4 regions of the Actinocrinis sp. genome follow, and region 3 is predicted to be linked to each of the others. Evidence: riboswitches for the same ligand, from Rfam matches in the RefSeq annotation. Region 3 holds a riboswitch; each other region holds the start of a gene.
What was found. A riboswitch is a leader RNA that binds a small molecule or an ion and turns the genes downstream of it on or off. The one in region 3 is predicted to bind cyclic di-AMP.
Positions count from the first base shown of each region.

Region 1: it holds a riboswitch for cyclic di-AMP, as region 3 does, so the genes downstream of both, VGS97_RS12245 (C40 family peptidase) here and VGS97_RS02110 (hypothetical protein) in region 3, are expected to answer to the same signal.
Region 2: it holds a riboswitch for cyclic di-AMP, as region 3 does, so the genes downstream of both, VGS97_RS15710 (DUF4082 domain-containing protein) here and VGS97_RS02110 (hypothetical protein) in region 3, are expected to answer to the same signal.
Region 4: it holds a riboswitch for cyclic di-AMP, as region 3 does, so the genes downstream of both, VGS97_RS15405 (transglycosylase family protein) here and VGS97_RS02110 (hypothetical protein) in region 3, are expected to answer to the same signal.

Region 1 covers NZ_DASYZI010000194.1:844-6,813, reverse strand. Annotated here, with positions in the region: partial or broken gene VGS97_RS12250 (ABC transporter ATP-binding protein) at 1-1,579, shown strand, start outside; gene VGS97_RS12245 (C40 family peptidase) at 1,886-2,932, opposite strand; cyclic di-AMP (ydaO/yuaA leader) riboswitch at 2,936-3,103, opposite strand; gene pcrA (DNA helicase PcrA) at 3,805-5,970, shown strand, end outside.
Region 2 covers NZ_DASYZI010000254.1:7,106-13,075, forward strand. Annotated here, with positions in the region: gene VGS97_RS15695 (SDR family oxidoreductase) at 1-603, opposite strand, end outside; gene VGS97_RS15700 (TetR family transcriptional regulator) at 687-1,244, shown strand; gene VGS97_RS15705 (cellulase family glycosylhydrolase) at 1,366-3,156, opposite strand; cyclic di-AMP (ydaO/yuaA leader) riboswitch at 3,885-4,088, shown strand; gene VGS97_RS15710 (DUF4082 domain-containing protein) at 4,188-5,750, shown strand; gene VGS97_RS15715 (alpha/beta hydrolase) at 5,890-5,970, opposite strand, start outside.
Region 3 covers NZ_DASYZI010000027.1:2,408-8,377, forward strand. Annotated here, with positions in the region: gene VGS97_RS02100 (condensation domain-containing protein) at 1-527, opposite strand, end outside; gene VGS97_RS02105 (MBL fold metallo-hydrolase) at 669-1,610, opposite strand; gene VGS97_RS02110 (hypothetical protein) at 1,787-2,641, opposite strand; cyclic di-AMP (ydaO/yuaA leader) riboswitch at 2,657-2,856, opposite strand; gene VGS97_RS02115 (condensation domain-containing protein) at 3,177-4,556, shown strand; gene VGS97_RS02120 (chitinase) at 4,908-5,970, shown strand, end outside.
Region 4 covers NZ_DASYZI010000251.1:29,449-35,418, forward strand. Annotated here, with positions in the region: gene VGS97_RS15395 (MraY family glycosyltransferase) at 1-318, opposite strand, end outside; gene glyA (serine hydroxymethyltransferase) at 744-2,081, opposite strand; cyclic di-AMP (ydaO/yuaA leader) riboswitch at 2,455-2,647, shown strand; gene VGS97_RS15405 (transglycosylase family protein) at 2,656-3,384, shown strand; gene VGS97_RS15410 (L-threonylcarbamoyladenylate synthase) at 3,515-4,156, opposite strand; gene prmC (peptide chain release factor N(5)-glutamine methyltransferase) at 4,218-5,126, opposite strand; gene prfA (peptide chain release factor 1) at 5,227-5,970, opposite strand, start outside.

The DNA of each region.
Region 1 (5,970 bases), on a different contig from region 3:
CATCGCGGCCATGTCGATCCTCGGCCTGCTGCTGGTCGCCGGCGACTGGATCGTCGAGGCCGTGCAGACCATGGTCACCGGCCGCACCGGCGAGCGGCTGCTCTACCTGCTGCGCGTCAAGTCCTTCAGCCAGCTCCAGCGGCTCGGGCTCGACTACTACGAGCGGGAGATGGGCGGCCGGATCATGACCCGGATGACCACCGACATCGACGCGCTCGCCTCGTTCCTGCAGAACGGCGTGTCCACCGCGGTGGTCTCGGTGCTCACCTTCTTCGGCATCGCCGCCGCGCTGCTGGTGATCGACTGGCGGATGGCGCTGGCGGTCTACGCGGTGCTGCCGGTGATGATCGGTGCGACGCTGATCTTCCGCCGCAAGTCCAAGGTCGCCTACACCGAGGCGCGCGAGCGGATCAGCGCGGTCAACGCCGACCTACAGGAGAACGTCGCCGGGATGCGGGTCACCCAGGCCTTCCGCCGCGAGGGGGTCAACCGCGACCGCTTCGCCGGCAAGGCCGACGCCTACCGGGAGTCGCGGGTGCGGGCGCAGAAGTACATCGCGACCTACTTCCCGTTCGTCCAGTTCCTCGGCGACATCGCCGGTGCCGTGGTGCTGGTCTACGGCGCGCACCGGGTCGGGCAGCACACGCTGACCACCGGCGCGCTGATCGCCTACCTGCTGTACGTGAGCATGATCTTCTCGCCGGTCCAGCAGCTCTCCCAGGTCTTCGACGGATATCAGCAGGCGAACGTCGGCCTGCGCCGCATCCGGGACCTGATGCGCACGCCGACGAGCACGCCGCTGTCCGCTGACCCGGTGCCGGTGACCGGGCCGCTGCGCGGCCGGATCGAGTTCCGCGACGTGCGGTTCGCGTACTCGCCGGACGCGCCCGAGGCGCTGCGCGGTGTGGACCTGGCCGTCGAGCCGGGCACGACCGTCGCGCTCGTCGGCGAGACCGGCGCGGGCAAGTCCACCTTCGTGAAGCTGGTCGCGCGGTACTACGACGCGACGTCCGGCGTGGTGTGCGTAGACGGCGTCGATCTGCGTGAGTACGACCTCTCCGCGTACCGCGCGCGGCTCGGCGTCGTGCCGCAGGAGGCGTTCCTGTTCCCGGGCACGGTCCGCGACGCCATCGCATACGGCCGTCCGGACTCCACCGACGCCGAGGTAGAGGCGGCGGCGCGGGCGGTCGGCGCGCACGACGTCGTGTCCCGGCTGTCCGACGGCTACCTGCACCAGGTCGGCGAGCGCGGCCGGAACCTGTCGGCCGGTCAGCGCCAGATGCTCGCGTTGGCCCGCGCTTATCTGGTCGACCCGGACATCCTGCTGCTCGACGAGGCGACCGCGGCTCTGGACCTGGCGACCGAGGCCGCGGTGACCCGGGCGATGGACGAGCTTTCGCGCGCCCGCACCACGCTCGTCGTCGCGCACCGGCTGACCACGGCGGCGCGCGCCGACCGGATCGTGGTGCTCGACGGCGGCCGAGTGGTCGAGGACGGCACGCACGACGCGCTGCTCGCCGCGGGCGGCACGTACGCGCGTCTTTGGGCGGCGTTCGCAGAGGCCACCGCAGAGGTCTGAGGCAGGTCGAAGGAGGGCCCGAGAGGCGGCTCTCCGGGACGTCTTCGCTACCGCTGTGTGGCGAAGGTGTGAGCGCCCGGACCGCCGGGTGGGTACTTGCCGCAGAGGAGGTGGTGGGTGGTTGCGGCGGTTCGGCGGTCCGGGCGCTACGGGGCGGATTGTCAGGCTGGTTCGGGGGAGGGGCCGGCCTTGACGTATCCACCCGCTTTTTCGTGAGGTTCGTAAAACCAGTGGTGTTACTGCGCGTACTCTACGGCGAACCGGCTTCGACCGGAGCTTCCGGCCGGCGGCTCGCCGTAGGCTGAGTCAGCCGACCCGGGCGTACCCGACGACGGACATGTAGATGTAGTTCGAGGAGCTGGGGTCGAGCGAGGCGTACTGCACCTGCGCACCGGTGTGCGGAGCGTGGACGACCATGTTGTTGCCGACGTACATCGCCACGTGGCCGGGCGGGTCTCCCTCGAAGAAGACCAGGTCGCCGGGCTGGAGCTGCGAAGCGCTGTAGAACTGGCTCAGACCGGAGAACTGCTCTTCCGACGTGCGCGGTATCTGGACACCCGCAGCAGCCCAAGCCGCGTACATGAGCCCGGAGCAGTCGAAGTTGTCTGGGCCCGTCGCGCCCCACGCATACCAGTCACCCGCCGCGGCCTTCGACTCGACGTACCGCACCGCGATACCGGCCCGGCCCGAGACGGCGGGCAGCGGCCCGCTGTAGCTGGTCGTTCCGCCCGCGCTGGTGACTTGCGCCTGCTGCGCGGCGGTCAGATTGCTCAGCAGGTCCTTTTCCGACTGGAGCGTCGCCTCGATCTTGGTCTTGGCGGCCTGCGCCTGGGCCAGCACCTCCTGCTGCTGGGCGAGCGCCTGCGCGGCGAACTTCTTGTCCAGGGCCAGCTGCGCCTTGTCCTGCGACACCGACCTCAGCAGCACGGCCTCCTGATCGGCCTGCTGGCTCTCGATCCCGGCCTGGCTGAGGAACTTGTCGGGGCTGGAGTTCAGTGCCAGTTGCAGCGTCGGCGAGATGCCGCCGGTGCGGTAGGCCGCCGCGGCCTGCAAACCCATCGAGGTCTGCAACGAGTTCAGCGTGGTCTGCTCCTGGGTGATCTGCGCCTGGAGCCCGTCGACCTTCTGCTGGAGCTTCGCGTACTGCTCCTTGGCCGCGTCGTACTGGTTGGTCGCCTGATCGGTCTGCGCGTTCAGCTGCTGGACCTGGGCCTTGACCTGGTCGAGGCTCGGCGTGGGTGACGCCTGGCTGGTACTCGGCAGCAGCGCGACGGTGCCGGCGGTGACGCCGACCACGGTCGCCGCGGTCGTGGTGACCCGGCCGGATACCTTCGGGGCGCGGTGGGACGCCATAACTCCTTCTTCCGACGGCGCCTACCGGGTTAGCTGACGGGTTCGGGCGGAAGAAGTCGCCCTACGCCCCGCCCGTCGCCTTCGGCCAAGGCCGATGGGACTGGCGCGGCGACTCACCCCGAGGGACATATGGGTCCCCGGCTCCACGACGCGGCCCGGCGGAATATCACTCCTTGGGGGAGAGGACGCATATTCCGATCCTGGCAACGCCGGGGATTCGGCGCGGAAGCCCGCGGCCGGTGCGGGGGACCGGCAGGCTCGCTGACTTCTGGGCCGTAACCTTAGCGAGATGTCGCCCGAATGGCGGGTTTGGGGCCGCGGATTTTTACTCCCCTTTGCTGTGCTGCCCCTTGCGCGCCCTTGGCGGAACGTCGCACGCGACCGGCGCCCCGGCCCGCGGTCTGTACTCGATTGCCCGTTTCGCCTGGAGCTTTTTCCGGCTAAAACGGACCGCCCGCCGACGCCGCGCACTTGTCGACGCGGCTTCGCCATCTTCCCGACGTGATGTCGAAAAAAAGGGCGGGCATCTCAGGCCTCAGCATCACTCGTCGCCGGTCGCGCGGCGCTCGCCGGCCCGTCTGCGTAGCCGCGGCACTCCACACCGTGTTGTTCGTGCATTGCTTACCCGGCCGGGTTTTCGATCCTTGCCGACGCAGACTTCTTCGAACAGATTGGTGTCAAGGTGTCGACGGTCGGCCTGCGGCCGATGTTCCCGCCGGACGACCGGAATCCGTCTGCCAGGGGCCCTAGACTCGTGCTTGATGAGCAGTTGGAGCAGTTCCTCAGCTTCCCACGGTGCGCCCCTCTTCGACCTGCCGAAGCCGCCGCGCACCACCGCACCCGGCGCGGCGCGTACGCGGGCCGAGGCCGCGCTGCCCTCGCTCTCCTCGGCCGCGTTCCCGGTCGAAGGCGAGTTGCCGGACGAGCCCTGGGCCGACGACGAGTCCGCGCCGCCGCCCCCGCCCGACGAGGAGCACGAGCGCGCCGAATCGCAACGGGATTTCGCCCCGGCCGCCCGCCGCTCGCATCTCGACCCCGAGGCGCTGCTCGCCGGGCTCAACCCGGCGCAGCGTGAGGCGGTCGCGCACACCGGCGGCCCGCTGCTCATCGTGGCCGGCGCGGGTTCCGGCAAGACGCGGGTGCTGACCCACCGCATCGCTTATCTGCTGGCCGAACGCGACGTGCATCCCGGCGAGATCCTGGCGATCACCTTCACCAACAAGGCCGCCGCCGAGATGAAGGAGCGCGTCGCCGCTCTCGTCGGCCCGCGCGCCAAGATCATGTGGGTCTCCACGTTCCACTCCGCGTGCGTCCGGATCCTGCGCCGCGAGCACAGCCACCTGGGCCTGCCCTCGTCCTTCACCATCTACGACGCGGACGACTCGCGCAGGCTGATCGCCGCCGTCGCCCGCGACCACGAACTCGACGTGAAGCGGCACCCTCCGCGCGGCCTGCTGGCTCAGGTCTCGTCGCTCAAGAACGAGCTGGTCGACCACGAGACCGCGCGGGACAAGGCCGCCACCGAGCAGGAGCGGCTGATCGCCGAGGTCTACGCCGACTACCAGCAGCGGCTGATCGCGGCCAGGGCGCTCGACTTCGACGACCTGATCATGACCACGGTCAACCTGTTCCAGGCCTTCCCCGCGGTCGCCGAGTCGTACCGGCGGAGGTTCCGGCACGTGCTGGTCGACGAGTACCAGGACACCAACCACGCGCAGTACGTCCTGGTGCGTGAACTGGTCGGCGGCGCCGTGTCGCAGGCTCCCAAATACACCGTGGACGGCGACCGGGTCGGCGCCCACGCGGATGACACCGGCTCCGCAGACTCCGCCTCCGACGTGCCCCCCGCCGAGCTCTGCGTAGTCGGCGACGCGGACCAGGCCATCTACGCCTTCCGCGGCGCGACCATCCGCAACATCCTCGAATTCGAGGCCGACTATCCGAACGCGACGACGATCCTGCTCGAACAGAACTACCGCTCCACGCAGACGATCCTGGCCGCCGCCAACGCGGTGATCGACCGCAACAAGAGCCGCCGGGCCAAGAACCTGTGGACCGACGCCGGCGACGGCGCGCTGATCACCGGCTATGTCGGTGACAACGAGCACGACGAGGCGGCCTACGTGGCCAACGAGGTGGACCGGCTCACCGACGAGGGGCTTGCGAAACCCGGCGAGGTGGCGGTTTTCTATCGGACCAACGCCCAGTCCCGGGTGTTCGAGGAACTGTTCATCCGGGTCGGCCTGCCCTACCGGGTGGTCGGCGGCGTCCGCTTCTACGAGCGCAAGGAGGTCAAGGATGCGCTGGCGTACCTGCGCGCTTTGGCGAACCCGGACGACTCCGTATCGCTGCGCCGCGTCATCAACGTACCCAAGCGCGGCATCGGCGAGCGCGCTGAGGCGATGCTCGACGCACTGGCTCAGCGCGAGCGGGTCTCCTTCGGCGCGGCGATCGACCGCGCCGACGAGGCGTACGGCCTGGCGGCACGGTCGCTGAACGCGGTCAAGAACTTCGCGAAGCTGCTGGCCGACCTGCGCGACCGGATGGCCGAGGGCGCGGGCCCGGCCGAACTGCTGGAGACCATCCTGGAGCGCACCGGCTACATCGCCGAACTCCAGGAGTCCACCGATCCGCAGGACGAGAGCCGGGTGGAGAACCTGCAAGAGCTCGTCGCGGTCACGCACGAGTACGAACAGACCGACCCCGAGGGCGGCGTCACCGGCTTCCTGGAGCGAGTAGCCCTGGTCGCCGACGCCGACCAGATCCCCGACCAGCAGAACGCCAACGGCGGCAACACCGGCACCGGCAACCAGAACGGCAGCCAGAACGGCGGCGTCGTCACCCTGATGACCCTGCACACCGCCAAGGGCCTGGAGTTCCCGGTGGTCTTCCTCACCGGCCTGGAAGAGGGCGTCTTCCCGCACACCCGCGCGATGGGCAACGCGAAGGAACTCGAAGAGGAACGTCGGCTGGCCTACGTCGGCATCACAAGAGCCCGGCAGCGCCTGTACTTTACCCGCGCCGTGATGCGCTCGGCC
Region 2 (5,970 bases), on a different contig from region 3:
GGCGTCGGCGACGTGCACCGCCGCCCAGCGGGTTGAGCCATCGCCGATGTAGCCTGCCGCCCCGCGCTCCTTCGCGATCTTCGTCAGCATCGCGGTGAAGCCGTGGTCGCGCATGCCGTGCACGGTCGGGGCGAAGCGCAGCGCCGCTGGACGCACCCCGCGCGCGGCGTAGGAGAGGGCCAGGTTCTCGCCGCCGCCGCGCATCGAGTCCGCGCCGTGGAACGGCGACGCGTCGTCCTCGGTCAGCGGCCTTTGGATGTCGGCCGACGCCAGCCCGGAGGCGATCAGGAACGGCCGGTCGCTGCCCTCAAGCGTGTCGAGCATCCGCTGAACGGCGGCGTTCTCGCCGCGCCACGACGCGGCGAGGTCGGTGAAGTCGTGCTTCGCGGCCAGGTGGATCACGCCGTCGGCGGCTGCCGCGCCTGCGGCGAGGCTGCCCAGGTCGTCGATGGTGCCGCGGTGGGCGGCGGCGCCCTTGGCCTCCAGCACGGCGGCCGCCTCGTCGGAACGGGCGAGGCCGACGACCTTGTGACCGTGGGCGATGAGCGTGTCGGTGACGGCCGAGCCGATCCAGCCGGTGGCGCCGGTGACGAAAACGCGCATGGGAGCATCCCTTCCAAGGGTATGGCAGTGACTGACATCAACCATACCACGGTCATGTCAGTCGCTGTCATTACACTGGAGGCATGGGTCGCTGGGAACCGGACGCACGAGGGCGGATGATCCGCGCCGCCGTGGAGCTTTTCACCGAGCGCGGTTTCGAGCAGACCACGGCCGGCGAGATCGCCGAGCGCGCCGGCGTCACCGAGCGCACGTTCTTCCGGCACTTCGCCGACAAGCGCGAGGTCCTGTTCGACGGCTCCAGGACCATGGAGCGCACGGCGTATGACGCGATCCTGGCCGCGGCCGACGACCTCTCGCCGCTCGACGCGGCACTGGCCGGGATGACCGCGGGCGGCGGCATGCTGGAGGACATCCGGGACCACGCCATCCGCCGCTCGAAGATCGTCGCGGCCAATCCCGGTCTACAGGAGCGTGAGCTGCTGAAGCTCGCGGCGATGGCCGAGGTGGCGACCGAGGCGCTGCGCAAACGCGGCGTCGGCGAGCCCGCCGCCAGCCTCGCCGCCCACAGCGCGGTGACGGTCTTCCACGTCGCGTTTACCCGCTGGCTCTCCGCACAGCCGGCCCCGAGCTTCGCCGACTGCGTCGCACAAGCCGCGGACGCACTGCGGGCTCTGTTATGACCCGGCCCCGCGATGGCCCTGCCATGACATGTCCCTGTTATGACGCTGCCTCCCGGTGCGACCGGGAGGCAGCGTAAGTATCCGTATCAGCTGTTGCCGTGCGTCGGACGGCGACGTCAGGTCACGAGCCCGCCGCCAGGGCTGTCAGATGCGCTTCGTACGCGGCGCCGAACGCGGTCGCGTCGCCGGTGTAGTCGGTGATCAGCACCGGGCCGCTGGAGCACGCACCGCTCCAGGCGTCCCAGGTCCAGGCCAGGTAGCTGCCGCCCTGCGAGTCGAGCCAGCTCATCAGGGGATTGATGAAAGTCCCGGTGCAGTCGTTCTCGCCGATCTCGCCGGCGACCAGCGGGACCTTGGCGATGACCGGCGCGACCTGGCTGGTCCAGCAGGACTGGGGCGCGCAGGCGTTGAAGTTGTACGAGTGCCAGGAGACCGCCAGGTTGTTGTCGGGGTCGGTCGGCTCGTAGCCGAGCCACTGCGTCAGGTCGTTCGACCAGGACAGTCCGCCGAGCATCAGGACATTGTCGGCGCCCGACGAGCGGACCGCGTTCACCAGCGACTGCATACCCGCGACGCTGTACCCGATTCCGGCGCAGGTGCCGCCGTTCAGCCAGCACTGCCAGCCCTCGGTCTCGTTGTTCGCGTCGGCCTGCGACGGATACGGCTCGTTGAAGAGGTCGAAGACGACCGAGTCGTCGCCCTTGAAAGCGCCGGCCACCGACGTCCAGAACGGCACCGCCTCGGCCGTGTCCGGCATCGGCTTCTGACAGGTCGCCTGCGCGGAACCGCAGCCCGCGCCGGGCCCGGAATAGGCGCCGTCGGTCCAGTGCAGGTCGAGGACCGCCACGATCCCGTTGTCGTTGAGGAGGTTGACGTACGACTTGATCGCGGACTGATACGCAGCTCCCGCATACGCCGCGTTCACGTACGACTCGCTGTTCCAGCACGCCTCGTTCAGCGGGATGCGGACCGCGTTGATCCCCCACTCCTTCATCACCGTGACCGAGGGCTGATCCACCGGGCCGGTCCAGATCCCGTATCCCTGCACGCAGTTGGTCTCGGCGCCGGAACGGTCCACACCGTGCAGCAGCACCGTCTTGCCGCTCTTGTCCGCCAGCTTGCTGCCCGACACGTGCAACTGCGGCGCGGTCGATGAGGCGGACACCGCGCTGACCTGGATCGGGAACGAGGACGCCGAGACTCCGGCGCTGTCGAACGCCTCGGCGGTGACGTTGTAGTAGCCGGCCGGGACGGCGGGCCACGTGAAGGTGTACGGCGCCGCGGTGTCGGTGGCCAGCACCGTCGGGGTGGCCGAAGCGCCGGGCAGCAGGGAGTTTTCGAGGAACTCGACCTTGGCGATCGACGCGGTCGGCTCGCTCGCCGCCGCGGCAAAGGCCAGCGACGCGCCCGGAGCGACCGTCGTGTCCGGAGCCGGAGTGGTGATCTGCACCGAGGGCACCTGCGCCGCGCCGTTGCAGGCGTATCCGTTCATGGTGAAGTAGGCCGGCGGGTTGTTGGTGTTGCCGGCCAGGCCGATGAACCCGAGGCTGATGCTCGCCCCGGTCGCCAGCGCGCCGTTGTAGCTCTCGTTCACGACCGACACGTCCGGCCCGTTCTGGGAGAACGCGCCGTTCCAGCCGTTCTCGACCGTCTGGCCGCTCGGGAACCGGAACGCCACCGCCCAGCTCGACACGGCCGGACCGTTGTTGGTGACGGTGAGAGCCACCTGGAAGCCGCCCTGCCAGCTGCTCGTCACCGTATACGCGGCAGTGCAGTTCGACGTGGCCGCGGCGGCGGGGACGGCGGACACCGCGCCGATCGCCATCCCCGCCACGGCCGTGGCGACCGCGATGGCCGCGGCCGTCAGCCTTCGAACCCGGAATCTCGACCCCGGCAACGCCCGTGTGACCATACCGCGCACCTCTCCCGCCTGATGACGGATTTGCCTGCCGCCTGCCCGATCGCCTCGGACCTTCAGCAGTTAGATACAGACACGGCAGATGATGACCAACACGGGGCGTCAGCCCAACGCTCTGACCTGCCCGTCCATGTGAAAGCAGACAGAACGCCGCGCACCGGCGCCCCGATCCGGGACGCTCTGTCCGCTTGGCTTCGAGGCGTGTTTCCAAGGGATTCGCCGGAAATCCACGACAGACGCAGAACCTGCAATGATTCGCCGAGCTGGAAACGGTTGGCTTGAATCAGCGAATCGGTTTGATTTTCTGATATATGACTGACACCGGGAGTGCCACCCCTCACCGACGCGTGGCCGTGGCTGTAGGCGTACGGGAGCACGACGGGCAGTCCGCCTCCGCGGGAATCGGTCGTCACGATGCCGCAGGCCTTGCCGTAGCGTGGATGTGACGGCGTGTCGAGTATCACATCTATATCCGTGTCGTGGCATAGAGCGACCAGGTCATGGCGCACCGCAAGTGGTTCGGTAAAAACTTCCCCAACATCTCTGAAGTCGCAGGGATGTGGTGGCACGACCCGGGGACGGCCTCATAGAGTCGAGCCCGTGCGTCCGGTCAACGCCGTCAGAAAGGCGGCACCGGCGCACCCGCCGAGTCCACATTTCGCGCGGCGGCCCGTGTGTCGCAATACCGACCTTCGATACGCTTCAAGCGTTCGAAGGTACTCTGAACTGGTGTGCCCGCGGTCCAACACGCCGTGGAGCCGGGGACCCACTGTCATCGAAGACGCACGTCCCTGGGGTGAATCGGTGCACCGTGCCCTGTTGCCGAGCGCAATGCCGCCTCGGCAGCCTGCGCACGGCGCCGTAGGGTGAAAGCACTCCCCGCCCGAACCCGTCAGCTAACCCGGTAGGCGGTCGGAGGAGAGGCACGGCAAAACCTTATGGGTGCACACGCGACCCCCAGACTGAAACGATCACGTTCCAAACGGCCGCGGTCGAAGCGATCGAAAGTAGCGATCGCTTCCGTCGTGTTCTCGCTGCTCGCCGCCGCCGTCGGCTTCTACGTGAGCCAGATCGCGTCCGCTGTCGCCGTTCAGAGCCTGTGGTCCGGCAGCACCGTGCCGACGAGTGCCGACTCGTCGGACCCCAACAGCGTCAACGTCGGCATGAGGTTCCATTCCGCGGTCCCGGGACAGATTCTCGGGATCCGTTTCTACAAGGGCCCTCGCAACACGGGCACCCACGTCGGAGCGCTTTGGTCGGCCGCGGGAAAGCAGCTGGGCGCCGTCACCTTCACGAAGGAGACGACCACCGGCTGGCAGGTCGCCATGTTCGCGACACCGGTCGACATCACCGCGTCCACCACCTACGAGGCCTCGTATCTGGCTCCGCACGGTCACTATGCGCATGACGACAACTACTTCAAGGTCGCGTATCAGAGCGGGGACCTGGTCGCCAACCAGATGACGTCGCAGCAGGGCAACGGCATCTACACGTACGCCGGCACGACTGCTCGGCCCGTGACCGCGTCCCCTCAGACGAGCAACTACTGGGTCGACGTGCTGTTCAAGCCGTCGTCCACAGGGACCTCGGCTCCGGCACCGGCTGTCACGTCCGGCAGTGCGTCGGCCTCGCCGTCCTCTTCCGCCTCCGCTTCCCCATCGCTTTCCGCCTCTGCCTCTGCGAGCAAGACCTCTGCGCCGTCCTCCCCGAGCGCAAGCTCGGTGCCTTCGTCGCTCGTCGTGACGTCCTCGCCTGGCGGCTACGTCAAGCCTGGCAGCGTGGGCTACCTGGGGAGCACGTCCGCCCTGAAGGTCTACGAGCCAGGCGGGGCGGCCCCCAGCGGCTGTGGCTGGCAGTCCTTCGGCCTGCGCTGTGACCAAACGAATCTGACTCTCGATCACGTGTGGATCAAGGGAAGCTTCTTCTGGACCGGCACCGGCAACCTGACGATCTCCCAATCGATCGTCCAGGGCGGGACCAGCGACTCCTGGTACGCGATCCTCGGGCACCCCGATACGTCCGGCCCGCTCAACTCGACGATCAAGGTGACCGACTCCACGGTCGGCTGGCTGCCCGGAAAGACGATGCCCTCCGGCGAGGACGTCGCCCCGATCTGGTCCGCCTACGGCAATCAGGCGCAGATCGCGATTCGTGACGACCTGTCGGGCATGCCTCAAGGCATCGATCCGACCGACAATTCGATCATCCAGAACAACTGGATTCACGGCTTGGCGCAGACGGGTACCGCGAGCACGCCCACGCACCTGGACGGCATCTTCAGCCAGGGCGGCGGCAACATCGTGATCGACGGCAACTACGTGGACGCCCCGGTCCGCAGCGACACCACCGCGGCGATCTTCATCCAGGACCGGGGTTCCTCGGACACCGGTATCTCGATCACCGACAACTACCTCAACGGCGGCGCCTTCAACCTGCGCAACCAGACGGGCATCAACGTCGACGTCGAGAACAACACGTTCGCGAACAACGTGTGGGGCCCCGTCGGGGACCTCACCGGGTACACGGGCTCGTACGGAACCTGGGCCGGGAATGTCGATCTCACAGGCGCGGCCGTGCCCAAGCCGTAGCCGAGTCCGCACGATCTACCCGGGTACCCGATCCGCTCATACGATCAGCCACCAGTGGTCGCGGTCGGCTCCGCCTGCTGCTCGAAGCAGATGCGGAGCCGACCGAGACCGCCGACGACCTCGTGTTCGAGCGCCAGTGTCATGCGCGGGCTGCCAGTGCCTCGATCGCGGCGGCTACGGCGGCCGGGCTGTTGACCGGGGTGAGGTGGCGGGCTGCGGG
Region 3 (5,970 bases):
GTCACCGGATCCATGGTGGCCAGGTCGCTCAGCAGCGCGGCCAGGCCCATCCCGTCGATCATCAGGTGGTTGTAGACGAAGACCGCGTACCTGAGCACCCCGCTGCGACGGACGACGGCGACGCGCACCGGCCACTCGTGCTCTTCGTCGAAGTCGGTCTGCCCGTAACGGCTGTTCACCGCGTCGGCCAGCGTCCTGGGATCTTCGTCCTCTTCCTCGGAAGCGTCGTAGAGTTCGATCACGAGCTCACCCGACGCCGAGAGAACCTGCTTGGCGCCGCCACGAGAGTCGCGCACGAGCCGGGTGCGCAGAGACTGGTGGCGGCGCATGAGGAACCGCACGCGCAGTACGACGTCGTCGACGGTCCAGCTCTCCGGCAGCGGTGTGACGCCGCCGAGGAAGATCGAGTGCCCGGAGAGGCGGACCGCGCGCAGGATCTCACGCTGGCCCCAGGTCAGCTCGCCGATTCCCGAGCCTTCGCCGCTGAACGGTACGGAAATCGTCGCGGGCACGCTTGTTCCGGGCATACCGCCTCCAGGCCGGGACCGCAGAACCATGATTCACTGATCGGTACGGGACGTGCGCCGGCGGACACGTTGCACTATGACGGCACGCTCGAAATGCGGCAAGACCGCGTCAGAAAAAGCCTGCGCCGAAGCAGATCCCCGTCAGGGCGAGCCTTCGCAGAACCCGGCGAAGGGATCGGCCGGCCGCCACGGCACCGGGATCGCCACCTCGACGCCGTCCGCAGCCGCGCGATCCAGCAGGAACCGCATCGTGGCGCCGAAGTCGTCGGCGAAGTAACGCAGCGGCCGCACCGGCCGGTCGAGTGAGCGGAAGAAGTCGTCCCAGTGCACGGGCACCACACGACGCGCCCCGGTTGTGACGACGACCTCGTTCCAGTACGCGTCACGGAAGGCGGCAGTGGCCTTGCCCAGTTCGCCGACGCCGAGGTAGACCACGTCGGCGTGCTGCCCGCGCAGCGCGCCGGGCACGTAGTTCGCACTCGCGTGGATCAGAAGGCTGTGAGCACCGCCGCCGGTCTCGACGAGGATCGAGTAACAGGAACCGGTAGCCCACGAAGACGGTCGCGCGGGCGGGACCAGCGGCGCGTCGACGCGCCCCGGGAAGCGGTCCCCGTGACTGTGTACGGACTCGATCAGCGTCGCGGTGAACGTGCCGAAGGCGAGCGGGCTGTTCGTCTCCGGCACCAGGATGCGGTCTTCGGGCAGGCCCTGCCCCCGGCCTATGTTCGCAGTGGACGCAGAGCCGACCAGCAAAGCCCCGGTCTGCGCGCACACCGCCGGAGCGTCGAGTGCGTGGTCGTAGTGCGAGTGTGCGCAGATGACGGCGGCCAGCCGGGAGACGCCTGCCCGCCGCAGGCACTCGGCGACGGTCCGCGTCCGCGGCGCGATCTTCGCGGTCAGCACGCGCAGCAGGCCGGGCCTGGTGAAGAAGCCGTCGATCATCAGGGCAGTGGCGCCGTCGTCGACGAGCAGCGTGGAGACGCCGAGCCAGGTCACCCGGGCCGCCCCGGACCGCGGTGGCGCGGAAGGCTGCCGGTAGGCGTCATAGGGCGACAGGCCCGGCCGAGCAAACGGGCGCTTCATCGGTGGTCGGCCCTCCGCAGCTTTCTGAGACGCATGACGAGCGTTTGCATTGTTCCCGCTTCGTCCACGCTCATCACTTCCGCCACGGTGGCGCTCCGGCCCGCGTCCGTAGACGAGACGCGGGCCGTGAGCAGAGCCGCCCGGCCCGGCGCTGGCGCCGGGGCGACAGGGAGCTGTCAGCCTCCTGCGGCGATCTGCGCCACCATGCGCGCCGCCTGGTCCTCCCAGCGCGCGTACGCGGTGGGGTAGCCGGAACGCTGGGTGGCCTGCGCGGCCTGCCACAGCGGCATCGAGCCGTAGGCCGGCGCGTACTGCGTCAGGGCGCTGAGGAAGGCCCCGGTGGCGTAGGCGGGATCGGTCAGCTGGCTCGCGCTGCCCCACCCCATCGAAGGACGCTGCTGGAACAGGCCGAGCGAGTCGGCGTCGACGGCGACGGTCAGGTTGCGCAGCGTGGACTCCTGCAACGCGGTGGCGATGGCGATAACCGCGGCGTACGGGAACATGCCGCGCCGTTGGGCGACCCGAACGATCGTCTTCGCGTTCTGCCACTGCTCAGGGCTCGCGACGAAATACTCCTGGTAGCCGTACAGGCCGGCCGGCTCAAGCTGCGCGGCGGTGACACCCGCGTACGGATCGGCCGGCTTGGCGACGGCCGCCCTGACCGCGGGCTTCGGCGCAGACGCAGCGGCACGCGCAGCCGCTGGCGCGCTCGCCAGAGCCTTGGGCGCAGCCGGCTTGGGCACCGGAGGTTTGGACATCGGGGGCTTGGCGGCGAGCGACGCCGGTGCGGCCGGGCGCTTGGCGGGGGTAGCCGACCTCGCGGCGACGAACTTCGCCACCAGCGCGTCCGGCGCCGACTCGGCATACGCGGCGTTGGCCGATGTCGCCGATGCGGCGGCGGTTGAACTCACCGCGCCCGCAGTCACGAGGCTGAGCGGCCCCGCGAGCATCGCGACGGCGGCGCCAGCGCCGGCCATGCTGCGCCGACTCGGGATGTACTTCTTGGCATGCGAGAAAGGGAGCTTGATCACGCCCACGGCAGGTGTCGCCTCTCCTTGCGCCGCCTACCGGGTTAGCTGACGGGTTCGGGCGCAAGGAATTCGCCCTACAGTGCACGTGGGAGCGGCGACGGCTACCAACCGTCAAATACCGGTCACATTGAGCACCGATTCACCCCGAGGGACTCATGGGTCCCCGGCTCCGCTGCCGCCTTGGGGCGGGTACGCGGACTCGGCGGGTGTGCCGGTGCGACTGTTCCGTCAGCGAGTGGCCGGACACACGATCAGTGACAGTACCTGACCGACCCGCCGTTTGTCACGATGAGTGAGTATCAAGCGGTAGTTACAGCCGATTCTTCGACCGAGGGCGAATATCCAGTCACGGTACGTATAAGTTTCGACGTCCGATTCGCGCCCGAGTGACCGATCAGTAACGGAACGAAGCCGCGTGGTGGCATCCGTAGTTTCGCCGAGGACGGTCCGCAGCACTCGACACGCCGCTACACTTTCGCACGGTTCTTACGTTCTTACCGGACATAACCGTAATGGCACCCGTCGGAGGCTGGCGATGACCAGGGCACGGGAACAGATCATGGTCGCGTTCGAAGGCGACGGCGCGGGCGAGGGCGAGCTCTCGTGGGGCCAGAAGGAGAACTGGGCGACGATAACCGCCCTGGCCAGCTGGCTACCACTCGGCGGCGTGACGGCACTGCCCGAGGGGATGACTGTCGAGACAATCCTCGGCACTCTGCGTTACGCAATGAGCCGCTACCCGTCGCTGCGCACCCGTCTGCGCCTCGACGCGGATCGGCCGATTCAGGTCGTGCACGCCTCCGGACAGCTTCCGCTGGACGTCGTCGACGCGGGCGACGACGATCCGGCCGAGGTCGCCGAGGCGGTGTGCAAGCGGTACCGCGACACAGGGCTCGACTTCACCGCCGAGTGGCCGGTGCGGATGGCGACGATCCTGCACCGGGGACGGCCGACGCACATGGCGGCGATGATCAGCCATCTGGCCGCCGACGCCGCCGGGCTCGGCGTGATGCTGCGCGAGATGGCGGCTCAGGACGCTGCGCCGGTCGACGGCCTGGCACCGCTTTCGCAGGCACAGTGGCAGCGATCGCCGGCCGGGCGACGGCACGGCGCCGCCGCGATGCGCTACTGGGAGGAGGTGTTCCGCTCCATCGATCCGGACCGGTTCCACAATCCCGGCGCCGCGGACCAGCCGCGCTACTGGCACGGCGAGTTCGACAGCTGGGCGCTGCTGCCCCCGGTGCGCGAACTCGCCGCCGCGAGCGGATCGGGCACGTCCACCGTCCTCATGACGCTCCTCGCGGTCGGGTTGCACCAGGTCAACGGGATCAACCCGGTGGTGATCCGGCCGATCGTGGGCAATCGCTTCCGCCCGGGGCTCGCCGATGTCGTGTGCACCGTCGCGCAGGCCGGGATATGCGTGCTCGACGTCGCCGACGTGCCGTTCGGCGAGGCGTTGCAACGCGTGCAGCGGTCCGTGATGAAGGGGTATAAGTACGCGTACTTCGACCACGAGGACATGGTCGCGCTGCGGACTCACGTCGAACGGGAGCGCGGCGTCGAACTCGACACCGGCCTGTTCATCAACGACCGGCACGACGTCAGCGCGGCGGCGCGCGCCGTCCAGTCCGCGGGCGCGCCTCCGCGGGATTCGGCCGACGGTCCGCCGCCGAGCGCGTTGCGGTGGTTGCGTGGTCACGACGATCCGCCGCACGACAAACTGTTCGTCGAGGTCGACGACATCCCCGGCGGCTTGCGGATCTCGTTCCACGTCGATTCCGCCGCCATCTCGCGAGCCGACGCGGAGAAGATGGTGCGCCGCATGGACGAGATCGCGACCGCAGCCGCAGCGGAGTTGGCCCCTGCGTCATCCGGCACTGTTTCGTCGAGCACTGCGCAGCCCGATCCCGTGTAGCCGAACCCCTGGCTATCGCGGCGAGGGAGCCCGTCGAGGTCGTGTTCGTGAATCCGTGACATCTGGACGCGCGTGATCTGGGCATGCCGGCCGGCCTGACCGGCACGCCCAGATGTCGTGGTCCGCTGTGTACTCGAACACCACGTACTCAAACCGTGTACTCGAACACGGCGTGCTCGGAGACCGCGCACTCGAACGCCGTGTGGCGAGCTGCTTCGAGCGCCTGGCACATCGTGACGTCTCGATCCTTGACACCGCCACAGGTCTAGTCCATTTTTCTCCTCGGATGCGGCGTCCGGCGCGCGCTGTCTCTTTCCGTTCCTGATATCCGCCCAGAACGAAGGAGCGTTAATGCGCAGATTCAGGGCCGCCCTCGCGGTGGCCGCGTCAGGCGCGATGATCGGCGCGGCCGCGATCGCCGTGTCCGCGACCAGCGCCCAGGCCGCCACGGCGCTGGGCAACAACTGGTACGCCTCGGCGCCGTACGACATGCCCCTGGACAACACCCCGCCCAACCTGAACACCGTCATGGCCGCCACCGGCGAGAAGGCCTTCGAGCTGGCCTTCGTGCTGGCCCAGAACAACAGCTCCTGCGCGCCCGCCTGGGACGGCGGCGGCTCGACGGTCTCCGGCTCCGACGCGGTGGGCAGCCAGATCAGCTCCCTGCGCTCGGCCGGCGGCGACGTGTCGGTGTCCTTCGGCGGCTACAACGGCACGAAGCTGGGCCAGGTCTGCGGCAGCGCCTCGGCGACCGCCTCTGCCGAGCAGCAGGTGATCAACGCCTACGGGCTGCACGCGATCGACCTGGACCTGGAAGAGCCCGAATACGAGAACTCCACGGCCATCGCCAACGAACTCGGCGCCGCGCAGATCCTCCAGCGCAACAACGCCGGGCTCTACATCTCGGTGACCATCCCGGGCACCGCGGCGGGCACCGGCTGGTTCGGCACCCAACTGCTCGACGAGGCCAAGACGCTGGGCTTCACGCCGAACAACTACTCGATCATGCCCTTCGACGGCGGCTTCAGCGGCGCATCCAGCCAGATCAGCGCCCTACAGGCGTTCAACGGAATCCTGACCAGCACCTTCGGCTGGAGCGCGGCGACCGCCTACGCGCACGAGGGCGTCTCGTCGATGAACGGCCGCACCGACTCGGCAGAGTACTTCTACCAGGCCGACTTCCAGAGCGTGCTGAACTTCGCGGAGAGCAACCACCTGGGCCGGTACACGTTCTGGTCGGTGAACCGCGACCGCCAGTGCAACCCGCCGAACAACAACGGCACGCTCTCCGGCAGCTGCTCCAGCGTTCCGCAGAACGACTGGGACTTCACGAAGTACGACGCGCAGTTCGCCGGGGCCACCCCGCCGCAGAGCCCGCCGCCGACCAGCGCCAGCCCCTCGCCGAGCGCCTCGT
Region 4 (5,970 bases), on a different contig from region 3:
CAGCGCGTCCACGCCCCAGCGGTCGTCAACGATGCCGAGCAGGGTCAGCAGGCCGGAGCCCCACAGCAGCCCGGGGATGGCCAGCGACTGCGTGTAGACCCACTGATGCAACATCGGCATGTGCGCGGCGAAGACCAGCGCGGCCAGGAAGCCGAGGTACATGCCCAGGCCGCCGAGCCGGGGGGTGGGGACGGTGTGCACGTCGCGCGCGCGCAGTTCGGTCAGAGCGCCGAAGCGGATCGCCGCCACGCGGATCGGCCCGGTGGTCAGGTAGGTGACCACCCAGGCGACCGCCATGACGACCAGATACTCGCGCATCTAGCTCCGCCCGCCGCCTTCCGACCCCGTGTCAGGGGGTGTTTGAGCTGTGAAGCAGCAGTCGCGTCGCCTGTCACGCACGCTCGCCGCGTCGTCGGGTCGCGCCCAAACCTCCAGTGTGGGCACGGCCCGACGCCTTGCGATCGCACGCGCCATACGACGCTCCCCGATCCGGCTCCACATCTCAAACACCCCCCTCAGCCCTCGTCGGTGATCAGGGTACGCCGGGCCGCTGAGCCTCGCCCGCACCTTCAGGAACGTGCGTCACGGTAGTACGTGGTCTGCCGGTGGTACTTGTCGACGGATTCACGCCGGGACGCTTGACAAGGAAGACGCCCGGCGGGGCGCTCCGGTTGCCGGAAACACGCCGCCGGGCGGCCATTCGGATGACGGTCGCGGTGACTGCGGGTGCTGATTTCACCGGTTCAGCGGGGTCGGTACAGCGGAAATTCACCCACCAGCTCGGCGACCTCCTTCTCCACGGCCGGGACCGCGACGCCGTCGGCGTCACGGACCGCCCGGCCGATCAGGGTGGCGATCCGGCGCATCTCAGGCTCCTTCATCCGCTGGGCGGTGACGGTGGCGGTGCCGACGCGCAGTCCCGAGGTGACCATCGGCTTGGCCGAGTCGTAGGGCACGCAGCTGCGGTTGAGCATGATGCCGGCCCGCTCGCAGCGCATCTCCGCCTCGCGGCCGGTGACCTTCGCGCCGACGGCCGTGCGCACGCCGGCCCCGTCCCTGCCGCGCAGGTCCAATACGGCCAAATGGGTGTCCGTGCCGCCGGAGACGGCGCGCATCCCCTCCTGTTCGAGGGCTTCGGTCAGCGCGCGGGCGTTCGCCACGATCTGCGCGGCGTACTCGCGGAACTCCGGCTTGGCCGCCTCGGCGAAGGCGACCGCCTTGGCGGCGATCGCGTGCATCAGCGGCCCGCCCTGCGTGAAGGGGAAGACCGCGCGGTCGATCGCGGAGGCGAGTTCGGCGCGGCACAGGATCGCGCCGCCGCGCGGGCCGCGCAGCGTCTTGTGCGTCGTCAGGGTGACCACGTCCGCGTACGGGACCGGCGAGGGGATCACGCCGCCCGCGACGAGGCCGGCGAAGTGCGCGGCGTCGACCAGCAGGTGCGCGCCGACCTCGTCGGCGATCGCGCGGAACGCGGCGAAGTCGATCAGCCGGGCATAGGCGGTGGCCCCGCAGATGATCAGCTTCGGCCGGTGCTCGCGGGCCAGGTCGCGCACGCGGTCGTAGTCGATCAGCTCGGTCTGCTCGCTGACCGGATATCCCACGGTCTCGAACCAGGTGCCGGAGAAGTTGCCCTGCGCGCCGTGGGTGAGGTGGCCGCCGTGCGGCAGCGCCATGGCCAGGACCTTCTCGCCCGGGGTGAGCAGCGCGGCGAAGACGGCGAGGTTGGCGGCGGCGCCGGTGTGCGGCTGCACGTTGACATGGTCCGCGCCGAAGAGCGCGACGGCGCGGTCGACGGCCAGCCGTTCGGCCGCGTCCACTTGGGCGCAGCCGCCGTAGTAGCGGCGCCCGGGATAGCCCTCGGCGTACTTGTTGGACAGCACCGAGCCGAGCGCCGCCAGGACGGCCGGTGAGGCGGGGTTCTCGCTGGCGATCAGTTGCAGCGAGCTGCGCTGGCGTTCGAGCTCATCCAGCAGCACGCCCGCGATCTGCGGATCGGTGCGCACCAGCGCGCCGTAGTCGGGTCCGTAGAACGGGGCGATCGGGTCGGCGGTGTGGAGTCGGGGAGCGGCGATGGGGGACATGATCACGCTCCAAGTGTCAATGCCTCTGAGGGGAGCCCGCGCGATTTGCGGGCAGTTGCGGACTTTTCCCTCACACACTAGGACGAGAGGCACCGTCCGGCACGGGCAACAAGCCGCAATCCGACGCTCGTGTCGGCTCGGGCGCGCAGTAGTGCGTCGCTCACCGTTCGTCACGACGGTGACGCAGAGCACTAGTAAGACTTCGTACAGTGCGGAGAAAGCCGTTGCCGGTCAACGGAAAGTCGCGAATCAAGGACTGACTGTCCATGTGAGATCTGCCACACCTGCGCGAAGTTGAGTTTCCGCGGCGGATTTGCTTACGGTCGTTGCCGTCCGCCTACGCGGACACCGTGGTCGGTACGCCGAATCCTGCCCGCCGCCCACGCCGTACCCGAAACCCGACGGGCAGGAGCGGAGGAACCACTTTTCCGCCGGTGCAACGGGCGCCGCCCACCAGTGGCGGCCCGTGCGACACCGGCTCGGGGTGAATCCGCGCGACTCGCGGTAGGGCCATTTCTCCGGTCCGAATCCGACAGCTCACTTCGCAGGCGTGGGAGAGGAACGCTTTTCTTTCATGGCCATCAGTCGTGCTTTCCACGTGCCCGCGTCCGCCGGGCGCCATCGCAAGCCCTCCTACGCCCGCCGGGTGATCGCCACCGCCGCAGCCGCGGGCGCCGGCGTGACCATCCCGTTCATGGCCGCCGGCGCGGCCCACGCGTCCTCGATCAACTGGGACGCGGTCGCGCAGTGTGAGTCCGGTGGCAACTGGGCGATCAACACCGGCAACGGCTTCTACGGTGGGCTCCAGTTCACCGAGCAGACCTGGCTCGGCTACGGCGGCGGCGCCTACGCGTCGTACGCCAACCAGGCCAGCCGCACCGCGCAGATCGCGATCGCCGAGAAGGTGCTCGCCGGGCAGGGCATCGGCGCCTGGCCGGTATGCGGCCCGCACGGCTACACCTCAGGCGGCAGCTACACGACCACCAACGCGAACGGCGCGGGCTCGGGCTCCAACTCGGGCTCCAGCTCAAGCTCCGGCAGCTCGCACCAGTCGACCTACTCGGCCCCGTCGCACTCCACCTCGACGCCGAGCACCGGCTCGACCTACAGCGCCCCGGTGACCAGCGCCCCGTCGACCACCGCGACCGGCGGTCACAGCTACACCGTCGTGCCGGGCGACACGCTCTCCGGCATCGCGCAGAGCAAGGGGCTGTCGGGCTGGCAGAACCTGTACCAGGAGAACGAGTCGGTCGTCGGCTCGAACCCGAACCTGATCTTCCCGGGCCAGGTCCTGCACTTCTGAGTCGGCGCCGCAACGCTCAGGCGCTGCGCCGCCCAAACGCGAACCGCGCCCGGACCCTCGAACGGGGTCCGGGCGCGGCTAGTCCGTCACACAGCCGTATCTGTGCCAGCACGTCTGACGTGACGGTATGTCAGCGCGTGATGTTCGGCACCACCTTGGCGATTTCCTCGAAGCTCAGCGCGCCCTCGCGCAACAGCTTCGGAACGTCCCCGGTCAAATCGACGATCGACGACGGCACGCTGTCCGCCGTCGGCCCGCCGTCCAGGTAGATCTCCACGGACGTGCCGAGCTGGTCCTGCGCGGCGGACGCCGTCTGCGCCGGGGGCTGCCCGGAGCGGTTGGCCGAGGAAACGCCCATCGGGCCGACCTCGGTGAGCAGCTCGATGGCGACCGGGTGCAGCGGCATCCGCAGCGCGACGGTGCCGCGGGCGTCGCCCAGGTCCCACTGCAACGAGGGCTGGTGGCGGGTGACGATCGTCAGCGCGCCGGGCCAGTAGGCGTCGACCAGGTCCCAGCCGCCCTCCGGGAACTGCGCGACCAGGCCGTGCAGCGTGGCCGGCGCGCCGACCAACACCGGCACCGGCATGTCCCGGCCGCGGCCCTTCGCGGCCAGCAGCGAGGCGACCCCGCCCGCCGAGAACGCGTCCGCGCCGATGCCGTACACCGTGTCGGTGGGCAGCACGACCAGTTCCCCGCGGCGTACCGACGCCGCGGCCTCGCGCAGCCCGGCGGCGCGCTGGTCGGGGTCGGAGCAGTCGTAGCGGCGGCTCATCGGCCCTCACGGCTCCCTGTACACATACTCGCCGTGTACATACTCCCCGGGCGCACACTGCTCATGCGCTGCGTCCCTCCTTGCGAGCGGTCACGAATCGCGGGCGGCCGGTCAGGTCGCGGTGGTCGGCGGCCTCGGCCCAGCCCAGTTCCTCCAGGAAGATCCGCTGCACCGCCCCGCCCTGCTCGTCAGAGTGTTCCACAGCCACCCAGCTGCCCGGACGCAGCAGCCGGAACGCGGTCCGTTCGAGCGAGCGGATCATATCCAGGCCGTCCGGCCCGGCGTACAGCGCCAGCTGCGGATCGTAGTCCCGCGCCTCGGCCGAGACGCGGTCGCGGTCCAGCAGCGGGACGTAGGGCGGGTTCGAGATGACCAGGTCCACGGTGCCGTCCAGCTCGGGCAGCGCGGTGAGCGCGTCGGCGTGGTGCAGCGTGACCCGCCGGCCTTCGGGCGTGCGTGCCAGGTTGCGCCGGCTCCACGCGAGGGCATCGGCAGACAGCTCCACCGCGTGCACCCGCGAGCGCGGCACCTCCTGCGCTATGGCCAGCGCCACAGCTCCGGAGCCGCTGCACAGGTCCACGATCAGCGGTTCGGCGATGTCCAGATCGCGCAGCCGGTCGATCGCCCAGCCGACCATGACCTCGGTCTCCGGGCGCGGCACGAAGACCCCCGGGCCGACCTCAAGCTCCAGGTAGCGGAAGAAGGCGCGGCCGGTGATGTGCTGGAGCGGCTCGCGGTTCTCCCGGCGCGCGACGGCCTCCCAGAAACGCGCGTCGAAATCACCGTCCCGGACCGTGTGCAGCTCGCCGCGGCGCACGCCGTGCACCCAGGCGGCCAGTTCCTCGGCGTCGGCGCGCGGCGAGTCGACCCCGGCCTCGGCCAGCCGGACCGCCGCGAGCGCCACCTCGGACAGCAGCAGGTTGAGCGGCGCGGTGTTGACGGACGCAGCGTTGAGCGGCGCGGTGTTGATCGGCGCAGTACCGACGCCGCCCGCCGCTCCGGCGAGGCCGGGCAGGGCGGTCGGCGCCGGTCCGGCGTCCGAATCTGCGGGGTCCGCGTCGCTCACGGCTTCAGAGCTCCTGGCCGGCCAGCTTGGCGGCCAGGTCGGCGTCCACGCAGGACTGGATCACCGGGTCGAGCTCGCCGTCGAGCACCTGGTCCAGGTTGTAGGCCTTGAACCCGGTGCGGTGGTCCGAGATCCGGTTCTCCGGGAAGTTGTAGGTCCGGATGCGCTCGGAGCGGTCCACCGTGCGCACCTGGCTGCGGCGCGCGTCGGAGGCCTCCTTGTCCGCCTCCTCCTGCGCGGCGGCCAGCAGCCGGGCGCGCAGGATGCGCATCGCCGACTCCTTGTTCTGCAACTGCGACTTCTCGTTCTGGCAGGAGACGACGATGCCGGTCGGCAGATGGGTGATGCGCACCGCGGAGTCCGTCGTGTTGACCGACTGGCCGCCGGGCCCGGAGGAGCGGAAGACGTCGATACGCAGGTCGTTCGGGTTGATCTCGACCTCGACCTCCTCCGCCTCGGGCATGACCAGCACCCCGGCCGCTGAGGTGTGGATGCGGCCCTGCGATTCGGTGACCGGCACGCGCTGCACCCGGTGCACGCCGCCCTCGTACTTCAGCCGCGCCCAGATGCCGTCACCGGGCTGCGGGACGCCGCGGGTCTTCACCGCGAGCGAGACGTCCTTGTAGCCGCCGAGGTCGGAGTCGGTGGCCTCGATGACCTCGGTCTTCCAGCCCTGCCGCTCGGCGTAACGCAGATACATCCGCAGCAGATCGCCGGCGAACAGCATCGACTCCTGACCGCCCTCGCC